One region of the Carnobacterium sp. CS13 genome, then DNA from elsewhere that is predicted to be linked to it. Evidence: riboswitches for the same ligand, from Rfam matches in the RefSeq annotation. Region 1 holds a riboswitch; the other holds the start of a gene.

Region 1 (6,276 bases):
ATCTATCCGATTATAGAGCCTCAATAAAAACGACAGAAACATATTTAGAAGAAGATCCTCAGTTTTTAATCGATCACTTGGATAAGTTGAAAGCGCACGATACCCATGTGTTTATGTCGATTTATTTAGATGGTCAACCTGTCAGTACCTCTTACAATATGTCTGAACAATTGACACCTTCTTCTAAAGAGATTTTACTCGCTGATGAAGAAGTAAAAAAAGCGATGAAAGCTGGAAAAGATACTGAGATCATAAGCGAACATGAAAACAAAAAAAACGCAGAGTCTGTATTTATTTTCCGCATGAAAACTTTCGAGTTCAATGGACAAAAGGGAACATTGTATTCGTTTGGAGATTTGTCTTTTTTAAACGCAACACAACAAAAAATGAACATCTGGTCTCTGATTAATTTTGCTCTTTATGGATTGTTAGCAATTGGTCTTTTTTATTATTTGCAAAATCGTTTAGGGAAGCCTTTGAACGAATTAAGAGACATTGCTTTTGAATATGCAAAAAATGATTTTTCACAACAAGCTCCAATACATTATAAAGATGAAATCTCACAACTTGCTTTAGCCATGAATAAAATGCGGAAATCATTGGAAACCACTGGAACGGCAACTCGACAAGAAAAAGAATTGTTAGAAAACATTGTTACTTCGATCTCAACCGGTATTTTATACTACAATCAAGATAAAACTTTGCTGATGTCTAATCCGATTGGCGAAGAGTTTTTGCATAATTGGTATAAGTTGGAAGGGATAGAAGAAACGGCTGTGCCGGAAGTGATAGCAGATCAAATAGATGAAGTGATTGAAAAATCTGAAAAAGTTTATTACGATGCTACCTTTAATGATATTTATTTCGAAATCACATTGGTTCCTTTATTTGATGAAGGGTTAGAAAACGTCCGGGGAGTTCTAGTATCGTTGCAAGATTTAACAAAAGAACGGCGTTTGGATAAAATGCGCGTCGATTTTATCAATAACGTTTCTCATGAATTACGAACACCTTTAGTAATGATACAAGGTTACAGTGAGGCAATTTTAGACGATATAGCTGAAACAGAAGCAGAAAAACATGAGATGGCGAGTATCATCGGTGAAGAATCGAAACGGATGAACCGAATGGTCAACGAAATGCTGGATTTATCTAGAATGGAAGCAGGTCATATTGATTTGATTCGTGAAGATGTCATTTTAGAACCGTTTTTCAGAAAGTTGATGGCGCGTTTTAATCGTATAGCTGGAAGCAGTCATGTAAGGTTAACCCTTAAAATCGATCCAGGAGTGCAAACATACGAGATGGATGAAGACAAGATGAACCAAGTATTTGTCAATTTGATCAACAATGCTATACGGCATACTGCTATGGCGGAACGAGAAAATAAAGAAGTCAAATTATGGGTTCATTTAGATAAAGTTTTTGATGAAGTTGTTATGGAAGTGATAGACAACGGTATGGGTATAATGGAAGAAGATATTCCCTATATTTTTGATCGCTTTTATAAGGCGGATAAATCTAGAACGGTTTATAAAACCAATCAGACGGGTACTGGGATAGGGCTATCAATCGTAAAAAATATTATTGAAGAACATGGCGGCACTATTGAGGTTAAAAGTGTTCCAAATGAAGAGACAGTTTTCGCCATGCGTTTTCCTTATATTGATCCTAACGAAACAAACGTATAAAAAGTAAGTAAAACTCTTGCAAAATACTCTTAAGTTTAGTATACTTTAGGAGTACAGATGATGTACTAAAAAAATAATAGATTCGTCTTCAGGGGCAGGGTGTAATTCCCGACCGGTGGTATAGTCCACGAGCTAGGTAGCATTATCTGGTTGAACTGGTTTAATTCCAGTACCGACAGTAAAGTCTGGATAAAGAAGATGGGGCTTATTTGAATGTACTAATGTTCTTATGCTCTGTTTGATTTTTCTGAAGAAAAATTAGACGGGCATATTTTTTTGACTAGTATTCTTCGGTAAGCTCAAAATGCTCAAGCTGATGGATCCTTTTAGGAGGATTTTTATGCAAAATAGTAACACAAAAAGACTAGTAGGAGTTTCGATGCTTGCAGCGGTCGCTTTCGTCCTAATGTTTTTCGCTTTTCCCATTATCCCTGGAGTTTCTTTTTTGAAAATAGATTTCAGTGATATTCCTGTATTGTTAGGTATGTTTTTATATGGTCCTGTAGGGGGAATAATGGTAGCTGTGATCCGTACGGTTCTTCATTATATTCAAACTGGCGGAGATGCAGGGTATCCTATTGGTGATGCGGCTAGCTTGATTGCCTCGTTAGCTTATTGTTTGCCGATTTATTATATTATGCGCAATAAAGTAGAAAACACGCAAACCATCGTTTTTGCTAATGTGATTGGAACCCTCTCTTTAACGACGATCCTATCGTTCTTGAATGCTTATGTGCTGATCCCGCTTTATTTTGCCGTTTTAAACTTCAGCGTTGGTCCGATACAACAATACGTTTTTTACGGTGTAGTACCCTTCAACCTGGCAAAAGGAATAATCGTCAGCAGTGTTTTCGTTATTCTTTTCGCTAAAATGAAACCCTGGATCGTTCGCAATCAGCTCTCTAATTTCAGTTATGGAAAATAGAAATTAAATTGTATATTAAATAAAGAAATGGGACTCGTGATCGTAACGAGCCCATTTTTGTTTAATGCAATAAAAAAATAAAGTAATTTATGTATTTCCCATTATATTTTCTAAATATTTGGTATATTAGAATAAGAAGAAGCATTAAAAATAAGCAGTAACAATAATCAAGTGAACAAAGAAAAAGGAGGAGACTACTTTGGTGAAATTGACTTATTTTGAAAACTTTTGTTTGTCGTTGTTTTCAAATGATGTTTCGAAAAAATCCTCTACCATTTACCATATACTTACAGGAAAAAGAACAGCTTCGATATTGTATAATGCTCAACAATACCGTTTAACAGCTTATTTTTCTTTGTTTCCAAAAATAAAACGACAACAATTTGAACGCCTAATAAACAAAATGGAACGTTTAGAATTGATTACAGCAGATTCCGAAGGAGAAGGGTATCAATTAACAGAAAGTGGAGCTAAAGGCTATCAGCAGTACTTTATGAAGCATACTTATCCAGTTCATTTAAATCAATTGAAAAATGGAGCTGTTAACGCCTATTTTTGGCGTAAATGTTTATTTGTTACCCAAGTTTTATCAGAGGTTCGCCATGGCAATAAACACTATTTGCCATTGGAAAAAGAATGGAAAAATCAAATCTGGTTAAAAAATTGGTTAAATCAACATCATCAAGATAAGCAAACTTTAGCCCAGCAATTTGGCAAAGAATGGTTATTTTTATTAAATGAGCTGACAGAAACCAATGCTGAGATCATCGTTGCTTATCTAACCGGCCATGGAAAGATTGGAAAAACACGAAGACAATTAGCTGAACATTATGGTATCGAACCTCTTGAAGCTGAAATAATATTGACAGATTGTTTAGCTGAATTGATCGAATGGATCGAACGACAGCCACAAATGGTTCCTTTGTTTTTTTCAATTTATTCTGAAACGGCAAGAGACTATAGCGGCATTACCCAAAGTGCAGCTATAACGCAAAAGTATTTATTGAACGGCCATTCTATTGAGGAAATTGCTGATTTGCGCCGGTTGAAATTCAGTACGATTTCAGAACATGTAATCGAAATAAGCATTGTTGATCCATCGTTTGATTTGTCTCTTATTTTTCCGATAGAAATAAGAGAAGAACTTAATCAGATGTTAAGCGAAAAACCGAATCTCACCTATCAAGAACTGACGGAAAAAAGACCAGATATTCTCTTTCTTTGGTATCGTTTAGCACAGATCGAAAGGAGGCATCGTATTGACTAATCAAGAAAAAATCAAAGAATTGCTTGGGAGTCATTTTGGATATACTTCCTTTCGTGAAGGCCAAGAAGAAGCCATATTAGCCGCTTTATCAGGAGAAGACACACTCGTGATGCTGCCGACAGGAACAGGCAAATCCATTTGTTACCAACTAACCGGTTATTGCTTAAAAGGAATCGTGCTGATTGTTTCTCCGCTCTTATCTTTAATGCAAGACCAAGTAGAACAATTAAAAATGTTTGGTGAAAAAAGAGTTGCGGCTATCAATAGTTTAATGGATATAAAAGAGAAAGAGTGGGTTTTAAATCATTTAAATCAGTATAAGTTCATTTTTCTTTCGCCGGAAATGCTGCAGCAGCCTTTGTTATTGGAGCGGTTTAAACAGTTGGAAATTGGGTTGATGGCGATCGATGAAGCCCATTGTATTTCACAGTGGGGGATGGATTTCCGTTTAGATTATTTAGAACTGGGAACGATTCGAAAAACATTGAACTATCCGCTGACAATGGCGTTAACAGCAACAGCAACAGAAAACGTCCGGCAAGAAATACTCGATTCGCTGTTGCTGGATAAAGATAAAACCAAACAAATAGTGTACTCTGTTGATCGTCCTAATATTGCTTTTTCTGTTGTTGCGTGTCGTCGCAATAAAGAAAAGAAACTGCTGGAAAAAATTGAACAGCTAAAAAAACCAGGAATCATTTATTTTTCAAGCAAAAAAAAAGCCGACGAAGTTACGGCTTGGCTTAAAACGGAAACGCCGTTTGCGGTAGAAAGTTATCATTCTGATATCGAAGGGGATGATAAAATTAAAATTCAGCAACAGTTTATTCAAAATGATATTGACATTATTTGTGCGACGAGTGCTTTTGGTATGGGAATCAACAAAGAAAACATTCGTTTTGTTATCCACTATCATTTGCCGGCTAGCATGGAAGCTTATCTTCAAGAGGTAGGCAGGTGTGGACGTGACGGGAGGCCTAGTATCGCCATCCTACTTTATGAACCAGGCGATCAATTTTTACAAATGCGCTTACATGAAGATGGTTTACCAACGCCAGCTATGTTAAACTATGCTTATCGCAATGGAACTGTTTTTGATGGCAGTTGCAGTACGATTCAACAAGAAATTATTGAGAATTATCTTTCTTCTAAGACTCCTCTTGAAGAAGCTAAGGCTCAAATAATGAGCCACGAGCTGCAAAAGAAAAGGCAACTTGACTATATGGTTCAATATGCTGAAACAACTTCATGCAAAAGAACTCATATACTCTATTATTTCGATGAGACCAGGATAGAAAAGCCTTTAAACTGCTGTTCTAATTGTGGTTTAGATGAAAGTGTCTATTCGGCTGATCAAGATGAGTTCCTTAGAAATAAGGCAACCACATTTTTAAATTGGAAAAAGACCTTGAATGAACTGTTTTTATTAGAGAATTAATAGGACAAGATGAAACGAAATATGGTACAATAAAAGCGAATTATCTTTAGGAGGAATATTTATGGCGGGGAAAAAATCTAAAAACAATCAAAAAGACGAAATATGGTCTCGTAAATTTGACGATGAAGATGGCTTAGCGAATGATGAACAGTCAAGGATAGCTCGCAAAAAAGCCAAAGGGGGTATTTCTCCAATATTGACTTCGCTTTTTATTTTTTTAGCGCTTCTGATAATTCTGCCAGTAGCGACTTATTTATGGTACACCAACAGCGGTCGTGCTGATGAACTAAAACCTGCTGAAGATAAAATAACGATTACGCAAAACAGCAGTACGGAATCAAGTTCTGAAGCGAAAAAATCATCTAGTTCATCAAGCGAAGAAAGTTCAGAATCTGTTTCGTCAGAAGAAAGCAGTATAGCGGAAACGCCGGTTGAATCTGAAGCTGTCATTGAGCAAGAAGAACCAGAACAATCTACTCCAGAAATTATTGAAGAAGCGCCGATCGAAGAGACGCCTGAAGTGGAAACACCTGAAGTAGAGACACCAGCAGAAACTGGAAATACATATACTGTTAAAGCTGGCGATAACCTTTACCGGATTGCGTTAAATCATGGGATGACAACTGAAGAACTAAAAGCACTGAACGGCATTTCGGGAGATGAAGTCTCTGTGGGTACTGTGTTAAAAGTTAATTAATGAGAATAGAATAGGTACTAGAAGCCGTCCTTGGACGGCTTTTAGTTTGAAAATAGAAAGAAGGCTTATGATAATGGAAAAAAAAATGATGATCGCGATAGACGGTCCAGCTTCAGCTGGAAAAAGCACGGTAGCTAAAATAGTAGCAAAAGATTTAGGCTATGTTTATTGTGACACAGGAGCTATGTACCGTGCATTGACCTACCAAGCGCTTCAACAAAAGGTAGATCCAACTGATGAGCCTTCTTTGGTGAAACT
Region 2 (6,276 bases), 530 kb from region 1:
TGATCAGCCGATAGATGTAGTTAAAAAATATTCTTCTGAAGAGGCTAGTACAAAAACAGCAGCTTTTTTAGAATGGACTGCACCCAGAGCTGAGACAGGTAATATGGCCGTATCTGGTTTCTTTTTTAACCATGGTGCCGCTGGCAAAGGCGATTGGTATGCGTTAACAGAAGATGGAGAAATTCAGGTCCAAGAAACAATTCCTGACGAAAATTTGCCAGGGTATGATGCTTTCGACATCCATGCTCTCGGAGGAGTAGTATTTTATACGTCACTGTCAGGTATCACAGGGTATGATGAAACCCCGGAAACACAGGCCACGGCAGTTGGGTTCCATGAAATCGCAGACCCTGATTTTTCTATGCACAAATATTTATTAGGGGATAACGGGGTAGTGTATGAATTAATTGGAACAGTGGAAGAGATAGGGAGTTTTAGCGCGGGCTATGATGAATATGCTGATGATGGATTAACTAAGCCTGGGGCAGAAGCAGTTGAAAATTTTGTGTTTAAGGTCTCAGAAGATAAAGCGGCACAAGAAGAATGGGTGCGCATATTGACAGAACAGCAGCAAATAAACTAAAATCGAAAAACCACTTAATAGTTCTGTATTTTCATCTAAGTTAGTTTGACTGTGATTACCATTCTTAGACTCACACTTTTATAAAAAGGACGGACGAAATGGCACATAAATTTGAAAGCTTCATAGATGAACTGGCAATGACGGAAGTCTCGCAAAATGTTTACAATCAGTATTCTTATGCTAATCAAGAGAATGCTGTTAGGAGAGAGAATCTGCTGGTTTATTTAAAGCAAATGGATAAAATCAAACCTAAACTGATACTTGTTGGAGAAGCACCAGGGTATAGAGGTAGCCGACTTACCGGAGTTCCTTTTACCAGTGAACATTTGCTGATGAATAACGTGAAGGGGTTAGAACTATTTGGCAAGGAAAACGGTTATAAACTGCCTTCGGAAAAAGACAAGCTGTTAAAAGAAGCAACGGCTACCATTATATGGAATACACTTTTAGAACAGGATATTGTCTCATTAGGATGGAATGCTTTTCCTTTTCACCCTCATAAAAAAGACAACGGCAAAAGCAATCGGATGCCAACAAAGAAAGAACTTTTGATGGGAGAAATGTTTCTTATTCAAATGATTGAAATGTTTCAGATTGAAAAGGTTGTTGCGGTAGGCAATAAAGCGGAAGAAAGCCTTCATCAGCTGGGAATAGAGTGTCTGAAAGTAAGACATCCTGCTCAAGGCGGAAAAAATGCATTTGTTCAAGGAATAAAGCGAATCAAATAAGAATGAACTAACGAATACAACAGTTGAATAATCTTGAATAGGAAGAGTGTCTTCTATCGTGTTGTAGGAATAATTTAGTTGTTCTAGGAATCAGTATTTATAATCGATATAATAAGAGCAACTATTTTTTTAGAGGAGTGATTTATATGACGAATGAACAAAAAGATAGACCGACAACGCAGTATCTTTTACCACATGGCTGGACAATTAATTTGTCTGACAAAGCTGACTTGCTTCAAAATAACGATGGTAAAGTTGCAATCATTCTTAAGTCAAAAAACTTTGGAGATGTCTCGCCTGTTGTATTTGATGTATTGGAGAACAGTATTCATGTGCAGTCCTTGCCGCATTTCGCAGAACGAGTATCTTTCACATTAGATAAAGAAATTGAATTGGTGTTTAATTCTTTTGTTTACGAACAAGGATAAATAAAGCTCACTGTTTATTTTTAAGAAGTTCAGTTTTAGAAAAGAAAAGTAACAAAAAAGGCTCATTTGACGAGCTTTTTTGTTACTACTCTTCTTTCTTGCTGTAAATTTCATAAGCAAAATATCCGCCTAATAAGCCGATTCCAGCTCCTAAACTAAGTGTAGATAATAAAGAAATGGGAAAAAATGAGCTTGAAATCATACCAATAATACAACCAAGAAGCATGCCTAGTGGTATCAAACTATTTAGTAAATCTTGAGCGCCTTTGGTTTTTTTCTTACCCAAGGTACCATGATCGTGCTTTTGTTTAAGTTTTGTAACTACAAATATCCCGATTACCCCTACTATTATCATAGGGAGTAAAATAAGTGCAATTTCTATTACTGAGCTCATACTCAAATCTCCTTCATTTTTTAATCTGAATTGATTCTACCATACTTAATTAATACAGCTAACCAACTGCTTCAAAAAATTAAATCACTATTGACATTAGTTTTGTTTCACTATACTCTTACAGTACAAAAGTAAATAAGTCTTCAGGGCAGGGTGCAAGTCCCTACCGGTGGTAAAGCCCACGAGCCGCAAGGCAGATTCGGTTAGATTCCGAAGCCGACAGTATAGTCTGGATAAAGCGAAGACAAACTAATTGCTGAACAATGAAGATGATTGAAGTCTTATTTGAGATGGATGGAAATCGTGAGTTTATGATGCAGCTATTAAACCGTCTTATTTAACGATAAGCCAAGCCCTGGATGTAAATCTAGGGCTTTTTTGTATAGTGTTTGAAAAATTAAATAGTCTTCAGGGCAGGGCGAAAGTCCCTACCGGTGGTAAAGCCCACGAGCCGCGAGGCAGATTCGGTTAGATTCCGAAGCCGACAGTTATAGTCTGGATAAAAGAAGACATCAGTTTTAAAGAACAAAAGCAACCGAGTACATAGTATGCGGATTTATTTGTGGTGTCTTTATAAACAAAACTGACGAAAGCCCTGAGAAGAAATTCTTAGGGCTTTTTATTTTGGAAGGGGTGAGAGGGTTGGATGAAAAATATATGCAGCTTGCATTGGATTTAGCCAAGAAAGGCAAAGGTTGGACGTCGCCGAATCCTTTAGTGGGTGCTGTGATTGTTAAAGATGGAAGAGTGGTTGGTCAGGGATATCATGAAATATATGGACAGCCTCATGCGGAAGTAAATGCGGTTGCATCAGCAAAAGAAGATGTGTCAGGAGCAACGTTGTATGTCACGCTAGAGCCTTGTTCGCATTTCGGAAGAACGCCTCCTTGCTCAGACTTGTTGATAGAGAAAAAGATTCAACGAGTCGTGGTTGGGACGTTCGATCCGAATCCATTAGTAGCTGGAAAAGGGATTGAAAGGCTTTGTAATGCTGGAGTTGAAGTGGACGTAGGTGTCTTGGAAAACGAATGCCAACTATTGAATGAAGTTTTTATGAAATACATTATCACTAAAGAACCTTTTGTTGTGATGAAAACGGCGATGTCACTAGACGGAAAAATAGCGACAGTGATGGGTGAATCTCAATGGATCTCTGGAGAAGCTTCCAGGCAGCAGGTACATAATTTGCGTCATGAATTGTCTGGGATCATGGTCGGGGTCGAAACGGTTATCAGAGATGATCCGAAGCTAACTGCCCGAGGGCCAAATAGCAAAAATCCCATTAGAATTGTGGTGGATAGTCAGCTCAGAATTCCGCTGGCGTCAACGGTATTGACCCAGGAGGATACAGCTAAAACAATCGTAGCGGCTACTGAAAGAGCCGATAGCGAAAGAATAAAAATACTGAGGAAAATGGGCGTTGAAGTCATTGTGACTAAAGAGAAGTCTGGGAGAGTTGATTTGCGGGAATTAATGAAAACACTAGGTGCCATGGGAATCGACAGTGTTTTGCTGGAAGGCGGTGCGGCATTGAATTTTTCAGCCTTGGAAGAAGGCATTGTGGATAAAATGCAGGTTTATATTGCGCCAAAAATCATCGGAGGAAAGCATGCTAAAACAGCTGTTGAAGGGGCAGGCGTTGCAGATTTGAAAGAGGCTTTTCAACTGAATCGGATGACAGCTGGGATGGTTGGAGAGGATCTAGTTGTAGAAGGCTATCTGGATAAATAAAGAGAAGCAATCGATTGGAGGAAGTCTCATGTTTACTGGAATTATTGAAGAAGTGGGAACCGTTAAGTCGATCCAAAGCGGCAAAAGTTCTTCAGTTCTCAGAATAAAAGGGCAAAAAGTAGTGCAAGGAACGCGTATTGGGGACAGTATCGCAACAAACGGTATTTGTTTGACTGTGACGAAGATAGAAAACGATTCTTTTGAAGCAGATGTTATGTCTGAATCATTAAAAAGGACGAATATCGGAACATTGATTCCCGGAAGTTTCGTCAATCTAGAACGGGCACTGAGTTTGGAAACTCGGCTTGGCGGACATATCGTTAGCGGCCACATCGATGGAACTGGACAGATCAGCGAATTTAAACGCGACGATAATGCTGTTTGGCTCACAATTGAAACTGATCCTGGGATATTACGGTACATTATTGAAAAAGGCTCCATTGCTATTGATGGTGTAAGTTTGACTGTCGCGGCGGTGGATGATCAATCTTTTCAAGTTTCTATTATCCCGCATACAGGAGAGGAAACGGTGTTGCTGTGTAAGCAACCGGGGGATACTGTAAACCTGGAATGCGACATGATTGGAAAGTATGTCGAGAAATTATTAGGACTGAATTCGAAAAAACAACCTCAAGAGAGCAGTCGAATAACGCAAGATTATTTGCAGGAAAACGGGTTCTTTTAGAACAGATAGGAGCAAACCATGTTTAATACAATTGAAGAATTATTGGCTGATTTAAAGGCTGGGAAAAACATCTTATTGGTGGATGATGAAGACCGAGAAAATGAAGGGGATGTTATCTGCGCTGCTGAATTTGCGACGGCAGAAAATGTGAACTTTATGGCTGCCTATGCTAAAGGCTTGATTTGTATGCCAATGACTAAAACGTATACGAAGAAGTTAGCCTTGCCGCAAATGAGTTTGGACAATACAGACAATCACGAAACAGCTTTTACCGTTTCAGTGGACCACGTAGAGACTACAACGGGGATTTCAGCGGGAGAACGGTCATTGACAGCTATGCAATTAGTTTCGGATGATGCGAAACCGGAAGATTTTAGAAGACCAGGGCATATGTTCCCGTTAGAAGCGGTGGAAGGAGGCGTGTTAACTCGAAATGGACATACTGAAGCTACGGTTGACTTGATGCGATTGGCAGGCTTGCAGCCAGTGGGATTGTGCTGTGAAATCATGAAAGAAGACGGAACGATGGCAAGAAGAGATGATTTGCTATCGTTGGCCAAAGAGTATGGATTGAAGATCGGGACAATTGCAGATTTGATTGACTACCGGAAAGCCAAAGAAGCGGTTATTTTTCGCCAATCCAAAGCGCAATTGCCTACCAAATATGGAGAGTTCGACATTTACGCATATGAACACGCTATTACCGGGGAACACCATGTGGCTTTGGTTATGGGAGAGGTCAGTGACGGAGAACCAGTATTGTGCCGGATTCATTCAGAATGCTTGACCGGGGATGTATTCGGTTCTAAAAAATGCGATTGCGGTCAGCAGTTGGACGCGGCAATGAAACATATTGCAAACGAAGGTCGTGGTGTTTTGGTGTATATGCGGCAAGAAGGGCGCGGGATCGGCTTGGTCAATAAAATAAGAGCTTATGCATTGCAAGATCAAGGACACGATACGATTGAAGCCAATTTGATGCTGGGTTTCCCAATAGATTTGCGAGAGTATTATGAGTGCAAACAAATTTTTGATGATTTAGGCATCTATCAACTACGTTTGATGACCAATAATCCGCTGAAAGTTGAAAGCATGGAGAAATACGGTTTGGACATCGTAGAAAGAATTTCACTTCAAATGGATGCTTATGCAGAGGATGAAGCTTATTTAAAGATCAAACAAGAAAAAATGAAGCACTTTTTGAACTATTAAGAAAAGGCATCAAGAGCTGCTAAAAATAACTTAAATGGAGGAATTCAAATGAACGTATTCGAAGGAAACTTAATTGCAAAAGATTTAAAAGTAGGGATCGTGGTTGCACGGTTTAATGAATTTATCGGGTCAAAATTATTGAGCGGTGCAGTGGACGGGTTGAGCAGACATGGTATGTCAGAGGAAGAAATCACTGTTGCGTGGGTACCGGGAGCTTATGAAATCCCGTTAGTAGCCCAAAAAATGGCAGCATCAGGAGATTACGATGCTGTTATCACGTTAGGTGCAGTCATAAAGGGTTCTACCTCACATTATGATTATGTATGTGCAGAAGTTTCGAAAGGAGTAGCTGCAGCTGCAATGAATACAGGTGTACCTGTTATTTTTGGTGTTTTGACGACTGACAATATCGAGCAAGCTATTGAGCGTGCTGGTACCAAAGCTGGAAATAAAGGGTATGACTCAGCCGTTTCTGCAATTGAAATGGCTAATCTGTTGAAAGGTATGTAAGGTCT

The links. A riboswitch is a leader RNA that binds a small molecule or an ion and turns the genes downstream of it on or off. The one in region 1 is predicted to bind FMN.
Region 2: another riboswitch for FMN. It lies ahead of ribD (bifunctional diaminohydroxyphosphoribosylaminopyrimidine deaminase/5-amino-6-(5-phosphoribosylamino)uracil reductase RibD); the one in region 1 lies ahead of JHE06_RS05065 (ECF transporter S component).

Annotation. Positions count from the first base shown of each region.
Region 1 is NZ_CP067364.1:1,053,197-1,059,472, forward strand. Features, by position in the region: gene JHE06_RS05060 (sensor histidine kinase) at 1-1,691, shown strand, start outside; FMN riboswitch at 1,772-1,895, shown strand; gene JHE06_RS05065 (ECF transporter S component) at 2,032-2,616, shown strand; gene JHE06_RS05070 (helix-turn-helix domain-containing protein) at 2,819-3,883, shown strand; gene JHE06_RS05075 (RecQ family ATP-dependent DNA helicase) at 3,876-5,321, shown strand; gene JHE06_RS05080 (LysM peptidoglycan-binding domain-containing protein) at 5,383-6,018, shown strand; gene cmk ((d)CMP kinase) at 6,092-6,276, shown strand, end outside.
Region 2 is NZ_CP067364.1:522,574-528,849, forward strand. Features, by position in the region: gene JHE06_RS02510 (hypothetical protein) at 1-583, shown strand, start outside; gene JHE06_RS02515 (uracil-DNA glycosylase) at 682-1,311, shown strand; gene JHE06_RS02520 (hypothetical protein) at 1,458-1,739, shown strand; gene JHE06_RS02525 (hypothetical protein) at 1,825-2,133, opposite strand; FMN riboswitch at 2,269-2,383, shown strand; FMN riboswitch at 2,534-2,648, shown strand; gene ribD (bifunctional diaminohydroxyphosphoribosylaminopyrimidine deaminase/5-amino-6-(5-phosphoribosylamino)uracil reductase RibD) at 2,791-3,864, shown strand; gene JHE06_RS02535 (riboflavin synthase) at 3,893-4,549, shown strand; gene JHE06_RS02540 (bifunctional 3,4-dihydroxy-2-butanone-4-phosphate synthase/GTP cyclohydrolase II) at 4,568-5,761, shown strand; gene ribH (6,7-dimethyl-8-ribityllumazine synthase) at 5,810-6,271, shown strand.